Regions from separate parts of the Polycladomyces abyssicola genome, predicted to be linked through region 2. Evidence: a T-box and tRNA genes for the amino acid it is inferred to sense, from the RefSeq annotation. Region 2 holds a T-box; the other holds one or more tRNA genes.
What was found. The T-box of region 2 lies ahead of tyrS (tyrosine--tRNA ligase). A T-box ahead of a tRNA ligase gene usually reads a tRNA of that ligase, here a tRNA-Tyr.
Positions count from the first base shown of each region.

Region 1: it encodes a tRNA-Tyr, which carries the amino acid that the T-box ahead of tyrS (tyrosine--tRNA ligase) is inferred to sense. The anticodon was not compared.

Region 1 covers NZ_AP024601.1:222,588-229,844, forward strand. The annotation lists rRNA gene KI215_RS01170 (23S ribosomal RNA) at 1-1,321, shown strand, start outside; rRNA gene rrf (5S ribosomal RNA) at 1,387-1,503, shown strand; tRNA gene KI215_RS01180 (tRNA-Asn) at 1,591-1,665, shown strand; tRNA gene KI215_RS01185 (tRNA-Thr) at 1,667-1,742, shown strand; tRNA gene KI215_RS01190 (tRNA-Glu) at 1,750-1,825, shown strand; tRNA gene KI215_RS01195 (tRNA-Val) at 1,870-1,945, shown strand; tRNA gene KI215_RS01200 (tRNA-Tyr) at 1,952-2,036, shown strand; tRNA gene KI215_RS01205 (tRNA-Gln) at 2,048-2,122, shown strand; tRNA gene KI215_RS01210 (tRNA-Lys) at 2,146-2,221, shown strand; tRNA gene KI215_RS01215 (tRNA-Gly) at 2,225-2,299, shown strand; gene rocF (arginase) at 2,819-3,715, shown strand; gene ppc (phosphoenolpyruvate carboxylase) at 4,406-7,189, shown strand.
Region 2 covers NZ_AP024601.1:2,412,574-2,419,830, forward strand. The annotation lists gene trmB (tRNA (guanosine(46)-N7)-methyltransferase TrmB) at 1-15, shown strand, start outside; gene rpsD (30S ribosomal protein S4) at 314-913, shown strand; gene KI215_RS12150 (alpha/beta hydrolase) at 993-1,703, shown strand; gene tyrS (tyrosine--tRNA ligase) at 1,805-3,058, opposite strand; T-box leader at 3,101-3,368, opposite strand; gene KI215_RS12160 (transglycosylase domain-containing protein) at 3,476-5,557, shown strand; gene acsA (acetate--CoA ligase) at 5,796-7,257, opposite strand, start outside.

The DNA.
Region 1 (7,257 bases), 1.0 Mb from region 2:
CAAGAAAAGCCTCTAGCGAGGAGTGAGGTGCCCGTACCGCAAACCGACACAGGTAGGCGAGGAGAGAATCCTCAGGCGCGCGGGATAACTCTCGTTAAGGAACTCGGCAAAATGACCCCGTAACTTCGGGAGAAGGGGTGCCTCGGTAGGGTTAACAGCCCGAGGAGGTCGCAGTGAAGAGGCCCAAGCGACTGTTTAGCAAAAACACAGGTCTCTGCTAAGCCGTAAGGCGAAGTATAGGGGCTGACGCCTGCCCGGTGCTGGAAGGTTAAGGGGAAGGGTTAGCCGAAAGGCGAAGCTCTGAACCGAAGCCCCAGTAAACGGCGGCCGTAACTATAACGGTCCTAAGGTAGCGAAATTCCTTGTCGGGTAAGTTCCGACCCGCACGAAAGGCGTAACGACTTGGGCGCTGTCTCAACGAGAGACCCGGTGAAATCGTAGTACCTGTGAAGATGCAGGTTACCCGCGGCAAGACGGAAAGACCCCGTGGAGCTTTACTGCAGCCTGATATTGAATCTAGGTACAGCTTGTACAGGATAGGTGGGAGCCTGAGAAGCCGGAGCGCCAGCTTCGGTGGAGGCGCCGGTGGGATACCACTCTGGCTGTACCGGGGTTCTAACTCGCAGCCGTGATCCGGCTGGAGGACCGTGTCAGGTGGGCAGTTTGACTGGGGCGGTCGCCTCCTAAAAGGTAACGGAGGCGCCCAAAGGTTCCCTCAGCGCGGTTGGAAATCGCGCCTAAGAGTGTAAAGGCAGAAGGGAGCTTGACTGCGAGACCTACAAGTCGAGCAGGGACGAAAGTCGGGCTTAGTGATCCGGTGGTTCCGAGTGGAAGGGCCATCGCTCAACGGATAAAAGCTACCCCGGGGATAACAGGCTAATCTCCCCCAAGAGTCCACATCGACGGGGAGGTTTGGCACCTCGATGTCGGCTCATCGCATCCTGGGGCTGAAGTCGGTCCCAAGGGTTGGGCTGTTCGCCCATTAAAGCGGTACGCGAGCTGGGTTCAGAACGTCGTGAGACAGTTCGGTCCCTATCTGCCGCGGGCGTAGGAAATCTGAGAGGAGCTGTCCTTAGTACGAGAGGACCGGGATGGACGCACCGCTGGTGTACCAGTTGTGTCGCCAGATGCATCGCTGGGTAGCCAAGTGCGGACGGGATAAGCGCTGAAAGCATCTAAGCGCGAAGCCCCCCTCAAGATGAGATTTCCCATCCCCTCGTGGGAGTAAGACCCCTTGTAGATGACGAGGTAGATCGGTCCGAGGTGTAAGCGCAGTAATGCGTTGAGCTGACGGATACGAATCGGTCGAGGGCTTCCCCTCACTCGCAAGTGAATGCAGACGATCCCGTAACCAATTTTGAAGGTGTAACCAAACACCATATCCTGTCTGGTGGTGATAGCGGAGGGGAACCACCCGTTCCCATTCCGAACACGGAAGTTAAGCCCTCCAGCGCCGATGGTACTTGGGGCGGGAGCCCCTGGGAGAGTAGGACGCTGCCAGGCAGGAGCTCCTTCAAAAACCAAAAATTACAGCTTGCAAATGAGGACAAATCGTTGTATACTAACTCTTGCCGATTGAAATTGAAACATTCCTCAGTAGCTCAATGGTAGAGCGCCCGGCTGTTAACCGGTAGGTTGCAGGTTCGAGTCCTGCCTGAGGAGCCAAGCTCCCATAGCTCAGTCGGTAGAGCGCTTCCATGGTAAGGAAGAGGTCACCAGTTCGAGTCTGGTTGGGAGCTCCATCGATACGGCCCGTTGGTGAAGCGGTTAACACACCAGCCTTTCACGCTGGCATGCAGGGGTTCGAATCCCCTACGGGTCACCAGATGCAAGAGGAGCTTGAGGGGTTTCCTTCAAGCTCTTCAATTGGGACGGTTAGCTCAGCTGGGAGAGCACCTGCCTTACAAGCAGGGGGTCGGCGGTTCGATCCCGTCACCGTCCACCACCCTGTGGAGGGGTAGCGAAGTGGTCAAACGCAGCAGACTGTAAATCTGCCGGCTTTGCCTTCGTAGGTTCGAATCCTACCCCCTCCACCATCCCTACATAATGGGGAGTAGCCAAGTGGTAAGGCAACGGACTTTGACTCCGTGATGCGCAGGTTCGAATCCTGCCTCCCCAGCCATCCACAACCATTAAAAATAATACGAGCCATTAGCTCAGTTGGTAGAGCACCTGACTTTTAATCAGGGTGTCCCAGGTTCGAGTCCTGGATGGCTCACCATATGCGGAAGTGGCTCAGGGGTAGAGCACCGCCTTGCCAAGGCGGGGGTCGCGGGTTCGAATCCCGTCTTCCGCTCCAAACAGAACAGGAAAACCCTTCGTGAGATTCACGAAGGGTTTTTTTGCATGAGGAAAAAGCAATGGAGTGCTCTTTCAGAAAGTCGACAACCGGTCAGTAGCTTCCCATTTCCGCAGAAGCGGAGATTTTTTTTTATTCATGCTGATGCAAATCAGCACTCCTCTCAGCCACATCTCAGGATCGGCGGTTCCCTGTGGTATTCCGTTCAGCAGAGACAACTCGGCATGGACCAGTCCAACGGTTTAGAAAAATCAATGCATTACATGCCTTTGATTCTAGGCATATCCTATGGGAATGGAGCGGTAAGACCTTTATCCCGAATAGTGAATCCTGCTGTTTGTATAGAGCACGCAAATTTATACGGAAATAACCATCATATGGAAAAATCCGTGAAATGCCTGGATTGGTGGGTTTTTTACGTTATGGTACAATGAAATCCGCGGAATAGTCGCACATAAGCTTGAAAAAGGGGGGAATCTCTCCTAAGGGAGAAAGGCGCCTATGAACCAGTATCAAGAGCTGAAACCCATCACAGTGATCGGGGTACCATTGGATTTAGGATCCGGACGTCGCGGAGTTGATATGGGCCCGAGTGCGATCCGCTACGCGAACTTGCATGAAAAACTGACCAAAATAGGATTTGACGTGGAGGACATCGGCAATCTGTCCGTGCCCACGTTGGAAACGTATAAAGTAATCGATCCCAAGTTGAAATATTTGGACGAAATTGTCGCCGTCAATGAAAAGCTGGCGGAGACCGTCTCCGAAACGGTGGAAAAAGGACGGTTCCCCCTGGTGTTGGGAGGGGATCACAGCATTGCGATCGGCACGATCGCAGGGGTGGCCAAACACCACCGCAAATTGGGCGTGATCTGGTTTGATGCACACGGTGATCTGAATACACACGAAACCACGCCTTCCGGCAATATCCACGGCATGTCGCTGGCAGCCAGCCTCGGCTATGGTCATGAGAAGCTGGTCCATTGTGGCGGATACGCACCCAAAGTGGGTCCGGAAAACGTTGTGATCATCGGTGCACGAGAATTGGACCCCGGTGAACGAAAGTTGATCAAGGAGTTGGGTATCCGCGTTTTCACCATGCACGACATTGACCGGATCGGTATGGCACGTGTGATGGAAGAAGCGCTGAAAGTGGTGACAGACGGTACGGACGGGGTTCATCTCAGTTTGGATCTGGACGGACTGGATCCGAAAGATTGTCCGGGTGTCGGCACACCGGTTGTCGGTGGGATTACCTACCGCGAAAGCCACTTGGCAATGGAGATGCTGGCGGAAGCCAAAGTGCTTACCTCGGCGGAATTTGTGGAAGTCAACCCGATTTTGGACATTGGCAATAAAACGGCCAAAGTTGCTGTGGCTTTGGTGGGATCGGCTTTTGGGGAAATCGTGTTGTAGACACGGCTTCCCTTTCATTTCAATCTCTTTAGGGCGTGTCTGGTCATACGTACGGGAGCAATGTTTCCCAGGCGAGCGAAGACTCGGGGATCACAACATTGAGATCGCGGGCAATGCGCTCAAAACCAAGCGTACTTTGCCCTGCGCCTTGCTCCAGCGGTTTCAAAAGGCCTTGGTTCCTTATTTGCGTGATGCAGGAGGAGCGTGCCGGGAAAGTGGTGCATACGATTGTGGTCGGGCAGTATCGGACGATTGGGCACGCCCTGAACATTTCAACCGTTCGTGGGTGTACTGTTTGATCGGGCGGTTGACCTTCTCATCACATCATCGGCATTCCCCACAAACCCCTGAAAGGCGGGATGCCCGTTTCCGTTTTTCTCTCCGTTGCAGTTCCCTCCGTTTACGGTTTTCTCGTCCACCATAAAAACTGCATCCAATTCTACCGGGATACCGCATCACCAGGCTCCGATCGTGGTGCAATGGCATTTATTTCACTTTTCATTCTTCGGAAATACATTTATAATTATGCATATGTTAGAATATTTATCGTTGGATGTGAAAGAAGGTTTCCGCTTATCTGTAAGTGGGGAATACAGTATAGAAACCTTGATTCACTTGCAGATTGGACAGGATGGTTTCCGTGCCGCGATAGAGCGGTGTAAAGGTGGTTGAGGAGGTGTCGCAGGCAAGATGAGTCAAGTTAAAGCGATTGAGACAGAGAAAGATCATCCGTTGCGACGGGATGTACGCTTTTTGGGTCACATCTTGGGAGATGTTCTGGTCATGCACGGAGGAGAAGCATTGTTAAATAATGTGGAAAGGATCCGTGAAATGACCAAACAGCTTCGTCAAAGCTACGATCCGGAGATCCTGAAACAGTGCAAAACGCTCATCCAGGGATTGTCTCCTCAAATGCGTCGGGATGTGATCCGTGCGTTCGCCATCTATTTCCAACTTGTCAACATTGCAGAGCAAAACCACCGGATTCGCCGTCATCGCGAGTACCGTCGTTCGAGGCAAGATGTGGTTCAGCCCCATTCAATTGAGAGTGCCGTACGGGAATTGAAGGAACAGGGGCTGTCGCCCGAGCAGGTGGAAGAGATTCTGGACGTGCTCGCATTGGAACTGGTGATCACTGCTCATCCCACTGAGGCGATGCGCCGGACGGTATTGGATATTCATCACCGCATTGCCAAGCGGGTGGAGGAGTTGGATCATCCCTATCTGACGGAAGAGGACAGGGAGCGTATTCGCCAGGAGTTGCTGGGGGAAGTGATCACGTTATGGCAAAGTGATGAGCTGCGGCAACGTAAGCCCACAGTGATGGACGAAGTGCGAAACGGCCTGTACTACGTGGATGAGACGCTGTTCGATGTGTTGCCCGGGATTCACAGCGAACTGGAACGTTGCCTGAAACGGTATTATCCAGATCATGAATGGCATGTGCCTTCCTTTTTATGGTTCGGTTCGTGGATTGGCGGGGATCGGGACGGCAACCCTTCGGTGACGCCGGAAGTAACTTGGCGAACCTTGCGGTTGCAGCGTGACTTGGTGATCAGGAAGTATGAGGAAGCACTCAGGCGATTGATCAAAAAATTAAGCCATTCCACGCGGAAAGTTCGCGTATCGGAGGCTTTGCTCGACTCATTGCGGGCGGATGAAGAAGAAGTGGTATTGGTGGATATCGGGGAAGGCAAATGGCGGAATGAGCATGAACCGTACCGCCGCAAATTGACCTATATGCTCGCACGACTTCACCATACGCGACTGGGCAAGAAAGATCATGGTATCTACCGTTCCCCAGAAGCTTTTCTATCCGACCTTCGGCTGATCGAGCAAAGCTTGCGCGCTCATCACGCCGATGTGATTGCCGATCGGGATCTCGGTCAGTTGATCCGACAAGTAGAGCTGTTCGGATTCCATCTTCTTACGTTGGATATACGTCAACACAGTGCCGAACATGAAAAGGCCCTGACAGAGATTTTGTCAAGCATGGGCATCGTTGATCGGTACGATCAATTGTCTGAGAAGGAAAAAATCGATTTGTTGACGGAGTTGCTGGAAGATCCTCGGCCATTGACGTCTCCGTTCATGTCGTTTTCGCCGGAAACGGAACAATGTTTGGAGTTGTTCCGTGTGATCCGCCGGGCTAAGGAAGAATTTGGCGAGGAAGCGATCCGCAACTACCTGATCAGTATGACGCAAGGCACCAGCGATCTGCTTGAGGTGGTACTGTTCGCCAAAGAAGTGGGGTTGTTCCGGAAAACGCCGAACGGTCCGGTCTCCCGTCTCCACGTGGTTCCTTTGCTGGAAACGATCGACGATTTGCATCGCGCTCATGAGATCATGGAGGCGTATTATCGTCATCCGTCTTATGTGCCAGCAAATGCGGGGCATCATCCCACTCAGGAAATTATGCTTGGGTATTCGGACAGCAATAAGGATGGCGGTATGCTGACGGCCAACTGGGAACTGTATCACGCCCAACAGCGGTTGTACCGGTTGTCCCGTCGATACGGGGTCAATACAAAATTTTTCCACGGCCGCGGCGGGGCGCTGGGGCGCGGCGGCGGTCCGCTGAATCGCAGTATCCAGGCAAAGCCGCCGGAGACGGTAGTGGGCGGAGTGAAAATCACGGAACAGGGAGAAGTACTCTCTTCGCGTTATGCATTGAAACCCATCGCGTTCCGCAGTTTGGAACAAGCCACTTCCGCGTTATTGATGTCGGCCGCATCCGCTCTATCCGGTCGGGAGTCTAAGTTGAAACCGCAATGGTTGGAGGCGATGGCCCAAATTTCAGAAGAGGCGCTCAAAGCATATCAATCGTTGGTATTTGAAGATCCCGACTTTCTCACTTATTTCCATACGGTCACACCGCTTCCGGAAATCGGGGAGCTTAATATCGGTTCGCGACCGACGCGCCGCAAAAACAGCCAAGCGTTCGAAGATCTGCGCGCCATTCCCTGGGTTTTCGCGTGGACGCAAAGCCGGTATCTGTTCCCGGCATGGTATGCGGCGGGCACGGGATTTACTCGGTTTGTGAAAAAACATGCAGACGGCTTGCGAATCTTGAAGGAAATGTACCAGGATTGGCCGTTCTTCCGTTCGCTGGTCGACAACCTGCAGATGGCGTTGGCCAAGGCGGACTTCGTCATTGCCCGCGAATACGATTCACTGGTACAGGATCGTGATATGGCGGAGCGAATTTTCGGCAAATTGGAGGAGGAGTATCGCTTGACCCGCGAAATGGTGCTGGCCATCACGGGGCAAGCGGATGTGTTGGATCATGTGCCGGTGATCCAGGAATCGATCCGGCTGCGCAACCCGTATGTGGACCCGCTCAGCTTCATCCAAGTCGATTTGTTGCATCAGTTGCGGTATCACTGCCCCTCCAAAGAAGAGTGCCAGGAAACACTGGAACAGGTGCTGTTGACCATTAACGGCATTGCGGCGGGATTGCGCAATACGGGATGATTCGTGGAAATAACAATAGCTCCATCCGGGACGTTTTTGAAAAATGGGCTGTTCGCGAAATTTTGTCA
Region 2 (7,257 bases):
ACAGACCGGGATTAAAAAGTGGAAACATCCTTCAGCCGGACGATGCATACGTTCAGACGCTGCTTTCTCATTGACTTTTGCCGTATATGTTTTATAATAAGGTTTTGTATGGCTCAAATCTCCCTGGGGTTTGAGGATAGCACGCAAAGTGATGGTGATGGATCACCCTCACTGGTTCGCTCCGTGAATGACGGCTGTAACGTTTTCACGGATGTCCGGCTTTTCGCCGCTATCCGGAAAGTACGGGCAACTTCGCGAACCAGCCATCCCGTCATTTGCATTCCAACGCAAATGATGAAAGGGGAGCTTCAGTATGGCACGTTATACTGGACCTCGTTGGAAACTGAGCCGTCGTCTCGGCATTTCTCTGTCTGGCACCGGAAAAGAGTTGAAACGGCCGTATCCGCCGGGTCAACATGGTCCGGGGCAACGCCGGAAGCTGAGCCAGTACGGTCTTCAGTTGCAGGAAAAACAAAAACTGCGTCTGATGTACGGTCTGAACGAAAAACAATTCCGCAATCTCTTTGACCGTGCAGGCAAAATGCAAGGGGTTCACGGTGAGAACTTCATGAAGTTGCTCGAATCCCGCCTGGACAACCTGGTGTATCGCCTGGGCTTCGCCCGTACCCGTGCACAAGCACGGCAATTGGTGGTACATGGACACATCACGGTCAACGGGAAAAAAGTGGACCGTCCGTCCTATCAAGTACAGGTGGGCGACGTAATTGGCCTGCGCGAAAAGAGCCGCAACCTGCAAGTGGTCAAAGAAGCGCTGGAAGATCGGCAATTCCTGCCGGAATATCTCGAGTTCGACGAAAGCAAAATGGAAGGCACCTACAAACGTCTGCCTGAGCGTTCCGAACTCCCGGCGGAAATCAATGAGCGGATGATCGTGGAGTTCTACTCCCGTTAATCCTCTTTTTACCCAGCCACTCCATTCGTTTTGGATGGAGTGGTTTTTCTTTACAAATCATCCATTATGGGGTGATACAATGGCCACTTTTTTGTTGTTGCACAGTCCCTTCGTCGGTCCAGCCACATGGAACTGGGTTGCGCAAGTATTGAAACAACGAAAGATTCCCGCTATCGTTCCGATTTTGCGACATCGTAAAGATGAACCCCCGTATTGGAAACAACATGTGGAGCAAGTTGTGACGGCCTTGGAACATCTCACGCCCAAAGAGCCTATCATTCTGGTGGCACACAGTGGTGCGGGCGTACTGATCCCGGCCGTGGCCGACGCCATCCAGCAACCGGTCATCGGTTCCGTTTTTGTCGATGCTCTCATTCCCCAAGATGGGAAAAGCCGATTGGATTTGTACAATACAAAAGAAGCAGCGGACGAATTCCGCCGGCAAGCACGGGACGGCATGATTCCACCATGGACCGAAGATGATCTGAAGACGGCGATCCCCGCACCTTCCGTGCGTCGCGCCTTTGTGGCCCAATTGTACGCGACGCCGCTGGCCATGTACGAAGAGGCCATCCCCGTCCCGGACGGTTGGCCTGACCATCCTTGCGTCTACTGGAAATGGACGGAACACTACGAATCGCAACGCCGAATCGCGGAGCAAGCAGGTTGGCGCTGCATCGAAACAAAAGTCGGCCACTTTTACCTGTTGCAGGAACCAGAAGTGGTCGCCGATCAACTGGTGGAAATTGGTAACCATTTGTTGCAGCAAGCCGGTTTGGAACCGTTTTGACAACAAGGACGCATCCCACCATCGCAACTAAAACGGGAAGGGCCCGATTTCTCGTCAAGTGAAGCAATTCCAGAAACGAGAAAATCGGGCCCGCTTTTTTGTTAAACCAACTTCACTTTAGCAAATTTGCGTTTTCCCACCTGTACCACCATTCCATCCTCAACAGGAAGATGCTGATCGACATCCGTCACTTTTTCTTGGTTGACGCGAACCGCCCCCTGCTGGATCATCCGACGCGCTTCGCCATTAGACGAAACCAACTTCAAGGTGGACAGCAGTTGCACCACCCACATCTTGCCGTCTTGAAGTTGACCCGCCGCGATCGTCACTTCCGGGATATCTTCCGGCAGGGCATTTTGCTGAAACACTTGGCGGAAATGGCGTTCAGCCTCGTCAGCGGCCTCCCGTCCGTGATACATGCGCACCAGGGTATGAGCCAGCTTCATTTTGGCGTCCCGTGGATGAATGGTCCCGTCGGCCAGCCCTTTTTTCAGCTTCTCCAACTCTTCGTTGGACAGATCGGTCGCCAGCTCAAAGTATTTCACCATCAATTCGTCCGGGATGGACATGGCTTTTCCGTAAATCTCCTGCGGCGGTTCCTGGATGCCGATGTAGTTGCCCAAGCTTTTGCTCATCTTTTTGACGCCGTCCAACCCCTCCAACAGCGGCATCATCATGATGACCTGTTCGGGCAGACCGTATTCGCGTTGGAGTTGGCGACCCATCAGCAGGTTGAACTTTTGGTCCGTTCCTCCCAGTTCAATATCGCTTTTCAGTGCGACTGAATCATAGCCCTGCATCAACGGATAGAAAAATTCATGCACACTGATCGCCTGGCCGCTGTGATACCGCTTAGAGAAATCGTCCCGCTCCAGCATCCGGGCGACTGTGCATTTGGCGGCCAGTTCGGCTACTTCAGCAAATGTCATCGGCGACAGCCACGTACTGTTGAAATGGATTTCCGTTTTGGATTGATCCAGCACCTTGAACAACTGGTCGGTGTAGGTTCGGGCGTTTGCCTTCACCTCTTCTTCCGACAACTGACGACGGGTCTCCGATTTTCCCGTCGGATCGCCGATCCGACCCGTAAAATCGCCGATCACCAATTGGACGACGTGCCCCAGTTCTTGGAACTGGCGCAGTTTGTGCAATACCACCGTATGACCGATGTGGATATCCGGCGCGGTGGGATCCAATCCCAATTTCACCTTGAGCGGCCGGTTGGTTTCAATGGAGTGACGCAGTTTTTCCTTCAATTCTTCCTCCGGGATGATCTCGGCCACACCGCGGCGGATGACAGCCAACTGCCGCTCGATCTCCCGTTGAACTTCCGGTTTGATCTCCGTCGTGCTCATTTCCATCCCTTCCTTCTTCGTTAACATAAAAAAACCCCATCCTCAAGGGACGAGGTTCACCCGCGGTACCACCCTTTTTGAAAGCAATGCTGCTTTCCGCTCGTTCGGATAACGGGTAAGTCACCCCCGTCGCACGAAGCCTGGACCTGTCTGGTCAATCCCCTTTTTCCGAATGACCATAAACAGTCCAATCGGCCTCATGCGAAGCTCCCAGGTGTAATTCGCACGGCGGGAACCACTGGTTCACACCAACCACCAGCTCTCTGTAGGGTCCGATCCGCCGGCTACTCGTCCTGTTCATCACTGCTCTCTGATGGACGCGTCGCAAATTGACGCGATTTTGTCGAAGATTTCAATGATCCTCCCAAACAATGCCTGTGATATAATATTACCGTTAAACGAGGAGGGTATCAAGCGATGGAACACCGTGATTCACCTTCATCCCCGGCGGCAAAAAAACAGTCGCTGGGTTTCCGGATTTTCAAAGGCTTTCTCTATTCTTTATTCTTCGCTGTGATCCTGATACTCACGTTGTCGATTGGTGCCGCAGGTGTCGTTGCGGGTTACGTCGCTTCGCTGGTCAAAGATCAGCCAGTGCTGAGCAAGGCCGACTTTGAGAAGAAATTAACGGGATGGTCTCAAAACAGCCAAGCGTTTTTCCGTGACGGGCAACTGATCGGCCAGCTCAGGGGGGACGAAAACCGGAAAATCGTGACTGCGGAGCAAGTGAGCCCCTATCTGATCAAGGCTTTCATCGCAACGGAAGATCAACAGTTCTACGAACATCACGGAGTGGTTCCCAAAGCCCTGTTTCGTGCGGCCCTGCAACAGGTGATGCATAGCTCGGTGACCACCGGCGGCAGCACGATCACACAACAGGTCGTCAAGAACACCATCTTGCAAGACCAGTCGCAAACCCATGAACGCAAGGCGCGGGAAATCTTCATCGCGTTGCGCATGGAAAAGATGTTCAGCAAAAAGGACATTCTGAACGCGTATCTGAACAGCACATACTACGGAAAAGATCCCAACGGCCGCAATATGTTGGGAGTGGAAGCTGCGGCTAAGGGGATCTTTGACGTCAGCGCCAAAGATCTCAACTTGGCACAAGCCGCCTACATAGCAGGTATGGTCCAACGGCCCAACGCATACAACCCGTTTTTTGCCGACGACGGTTCCACGCTGAAAGCCGGGAAAGAGCGCATGAAGGTCGTGCTGGACCGGATGCTGAAAACCCATAAGATCACCAAGCAGGAATACGACCAAGCGTTGGCGTTCAACCTGCAGGCCTCACTGGCCAAACCGAAACCCAGCGCCTATGAGAAGTACCGGTATGTAATGGACGCGGTCGAAAAACAAGCGGCTGAAGCCCTTATGAAAGTAGATGGTCTGGATCCGGCTCAGCTGAGAAAGCAGGGCAAGTATTGGGCTACGATGGAAGAATACCGGAAACGGGTGCTAACGGGCGGATACCATATCGAAACGACCCTTGACAAAAATCTGTTGGATACGATGGAACAAACCACCAATCGGATTAAGTTCGCTCCTCCGGCCAACATCCGGGTGAAAGTGGGGCCCAAAGGCAACCGCAAATGGGTGGTGAAAAAGAACCAACTGCAACAGGTCGGCGCCACGTTGATCGATGTAAAAACGGGGGCGTTGCTGGCATTCGTCGGCGGACGGGAGACCAAAGTGAATCACGCGCTGGACTATCCGCGCCAACCCGGATCTACGATAAAACCCTTGCTGGATTACGGACCGGCGCTCGATCTCGGTCTGATCACACCGGAAACGAAGATCAAGGACGAAGAGCTGAAAGCAGCGGACGGTACGGGTAAAACCTATAAAAATGCCAACAAAAAATATGCAGGAGACGTGACGGCCCGCGAAGCATTGGCCAAATCGCTCAACATCCCGGCCATCAAGGTGTTCCGGATGGTAGGTAAGGAACGTGCCTTCAGCTACCTGGAGAAAATGGGCTTCCGATTCCATCCGTACGACGGGGAAGCTTCCGCCATCGGCGGACTTACCTACGGCTTCACGGTTCAGCGGATGACTGCCGGATATGCGGCCTTAGCCAATCATGGTCAATTCAACGAGCCGTACATGATTCAGAAAATCATCGATTCCTCCGGGAAAGTGGTGTATGAACACAAACAGAAACCTGTACAGGTTTACTCTCCGAATGCCGCATACACCACTACTGACATGTTGCGCGATGTGATCAAAAACGGCACAGGAAAACTGATCGGTCAACGGATCCGCGGTTACGACATCGCGGGCAAATCGGGAACCACGCAAAATCAATACGACGTGTGGTTCATCGGTTATTCCCCCCGCGTGGCGTTGGGCGTATGGGTCGGATACGACTACAACAAAAAGATGTACAACGATACCGTTGCGAAGGAAGCATGGGCCACTTATTTCAAGGCGATCATGCAGTCTGACCCCAATCTTCAACCTAAGGGCGAACGTTTCGTCGCCCTGGGTGTGCAATAATGTCGAAATATGCTAAATATACAGCAAACTGGTATGGGCTCCATCGCCACGGATGATCAAATGAGAACGTGTCTGTTACATGCATTCTGATGCTGGTGAGAATCACTATGCTCAAATGTCAGTCAACCTGCAAAAAACTACTCTTCTTACGCCATTACCAGACATGCTCGGCACGGTGTTCCTCGTTACTATCAAAAAACCCCCGGGTATAAACCCGGGGGTTTTTCTGCTTCTACTCTTAATCTTCCATCGTTGACAAGTCGCCGGTAGGTAATCCCAACTCCCAAGCTTTGAGTACACGCCGCATGATTTTTCCGCTGCGCGTTTTGGGCAGTTTGTCCTTGAATTCGATTTCGCGCGGGGCTGCGTGAGCCGCCAGTTTCTCCTTTACATGCTTCCGGATCTCCTCTTTCAGCTCTTCGGACGGCTGATATCCCGACCGGAGTGCCACAAACGCCTTGATGATCTGTCCCCGGACGGGATCCGGTTTGCCGATGACGCCCGCCTCCGCCACCGCTGGGTGCTCCACCAGTTTGCTTTCCACTTCGAACGGTCCCACATTTTTTCCGCCGGTGACGATCACGTCATCCAACCGTCCCTGGAACCAGAAGTACCCCTCTTCATCCATATAGGCGGAGTCACCTGAGATGTACCATCCCGGAATGCGGAAATACTCTTGGTATTTCTCAGGGTTTTTCCATATGGCACGCATCATGGACGGCCAAGGTGTGCGGATGGCCAGGTTACCCATTTGGTAGGGCGGCAGTTCGTTACCCTCGTCGTCGATGATCGCCGCCTTCACACCGGGAATCGGTCGTCCCATCGAGCCGGGCTTGATCTCCATGGACGGGTAGTTGGCAATCAGAATGGCGCCGGTCTCGGTCATCCACCACGTGTCATGGATACGTTGATTGTACACCTTCATTCCCCAACGGATCACTTCCGGGTTGAGCGGCTCACCCACGCTTAATACATGGCGCAGGGAAGAGAGGTCGTATTTTTTTACCACATCATCCCCCGCCGCCATTAACATGCGGAAAGCCGTCGGTGCACTGTACCAGACGGTGACCTTGTACTTTTCAATGGTTTGGTACCAATCGTCCGGGCTAAATCGTCCGCCGCGCACCACATTGGTGACCCCGTTGAGCCACGGCGCGAAGATACCGTAGGAAGTGCCCGTCACCCAACCGGGGTCCGCCGTGCACCAATATACGTCGTCCTCCTTGAAGTCCAGCACCCACTTACCTGTCTGGTAATGCTGGATCATGGCATTATGAACATGATACACTCCCTTGGGTTTCCCGGTCGACCCGGAAGTGTAGTGAATCAGCATTCCATCCTCGCGGTCCACCCACTCAATGTCCAATTCCGGTGAAGCATTCGCCATTTCCTTGTGAAAATCATAGTAGCCTTCCGGCAGTTCCCCCTGCGCACCCACCAGAATGATGTGCTTGAGTGCCGGCAACTCATCCACCGGAACACGCGGCAACAAAGCGGGAGTCGTTACCAAGGCGACCGCTTCGCTGTTTTCCAGCCGATCGCGAACAGCCGCTTCCATAAACGCTTCAAACAACGGGCCCACGATGGCCCCGATTTTGATCGCTCCAAAAAAGCTGAAATATAATTCCGGAGTGCGGGGCATGAAAATAAAGACACGATCCCCTTTTTGGATACCGATTTTACGGAGTACATTTCCAAAA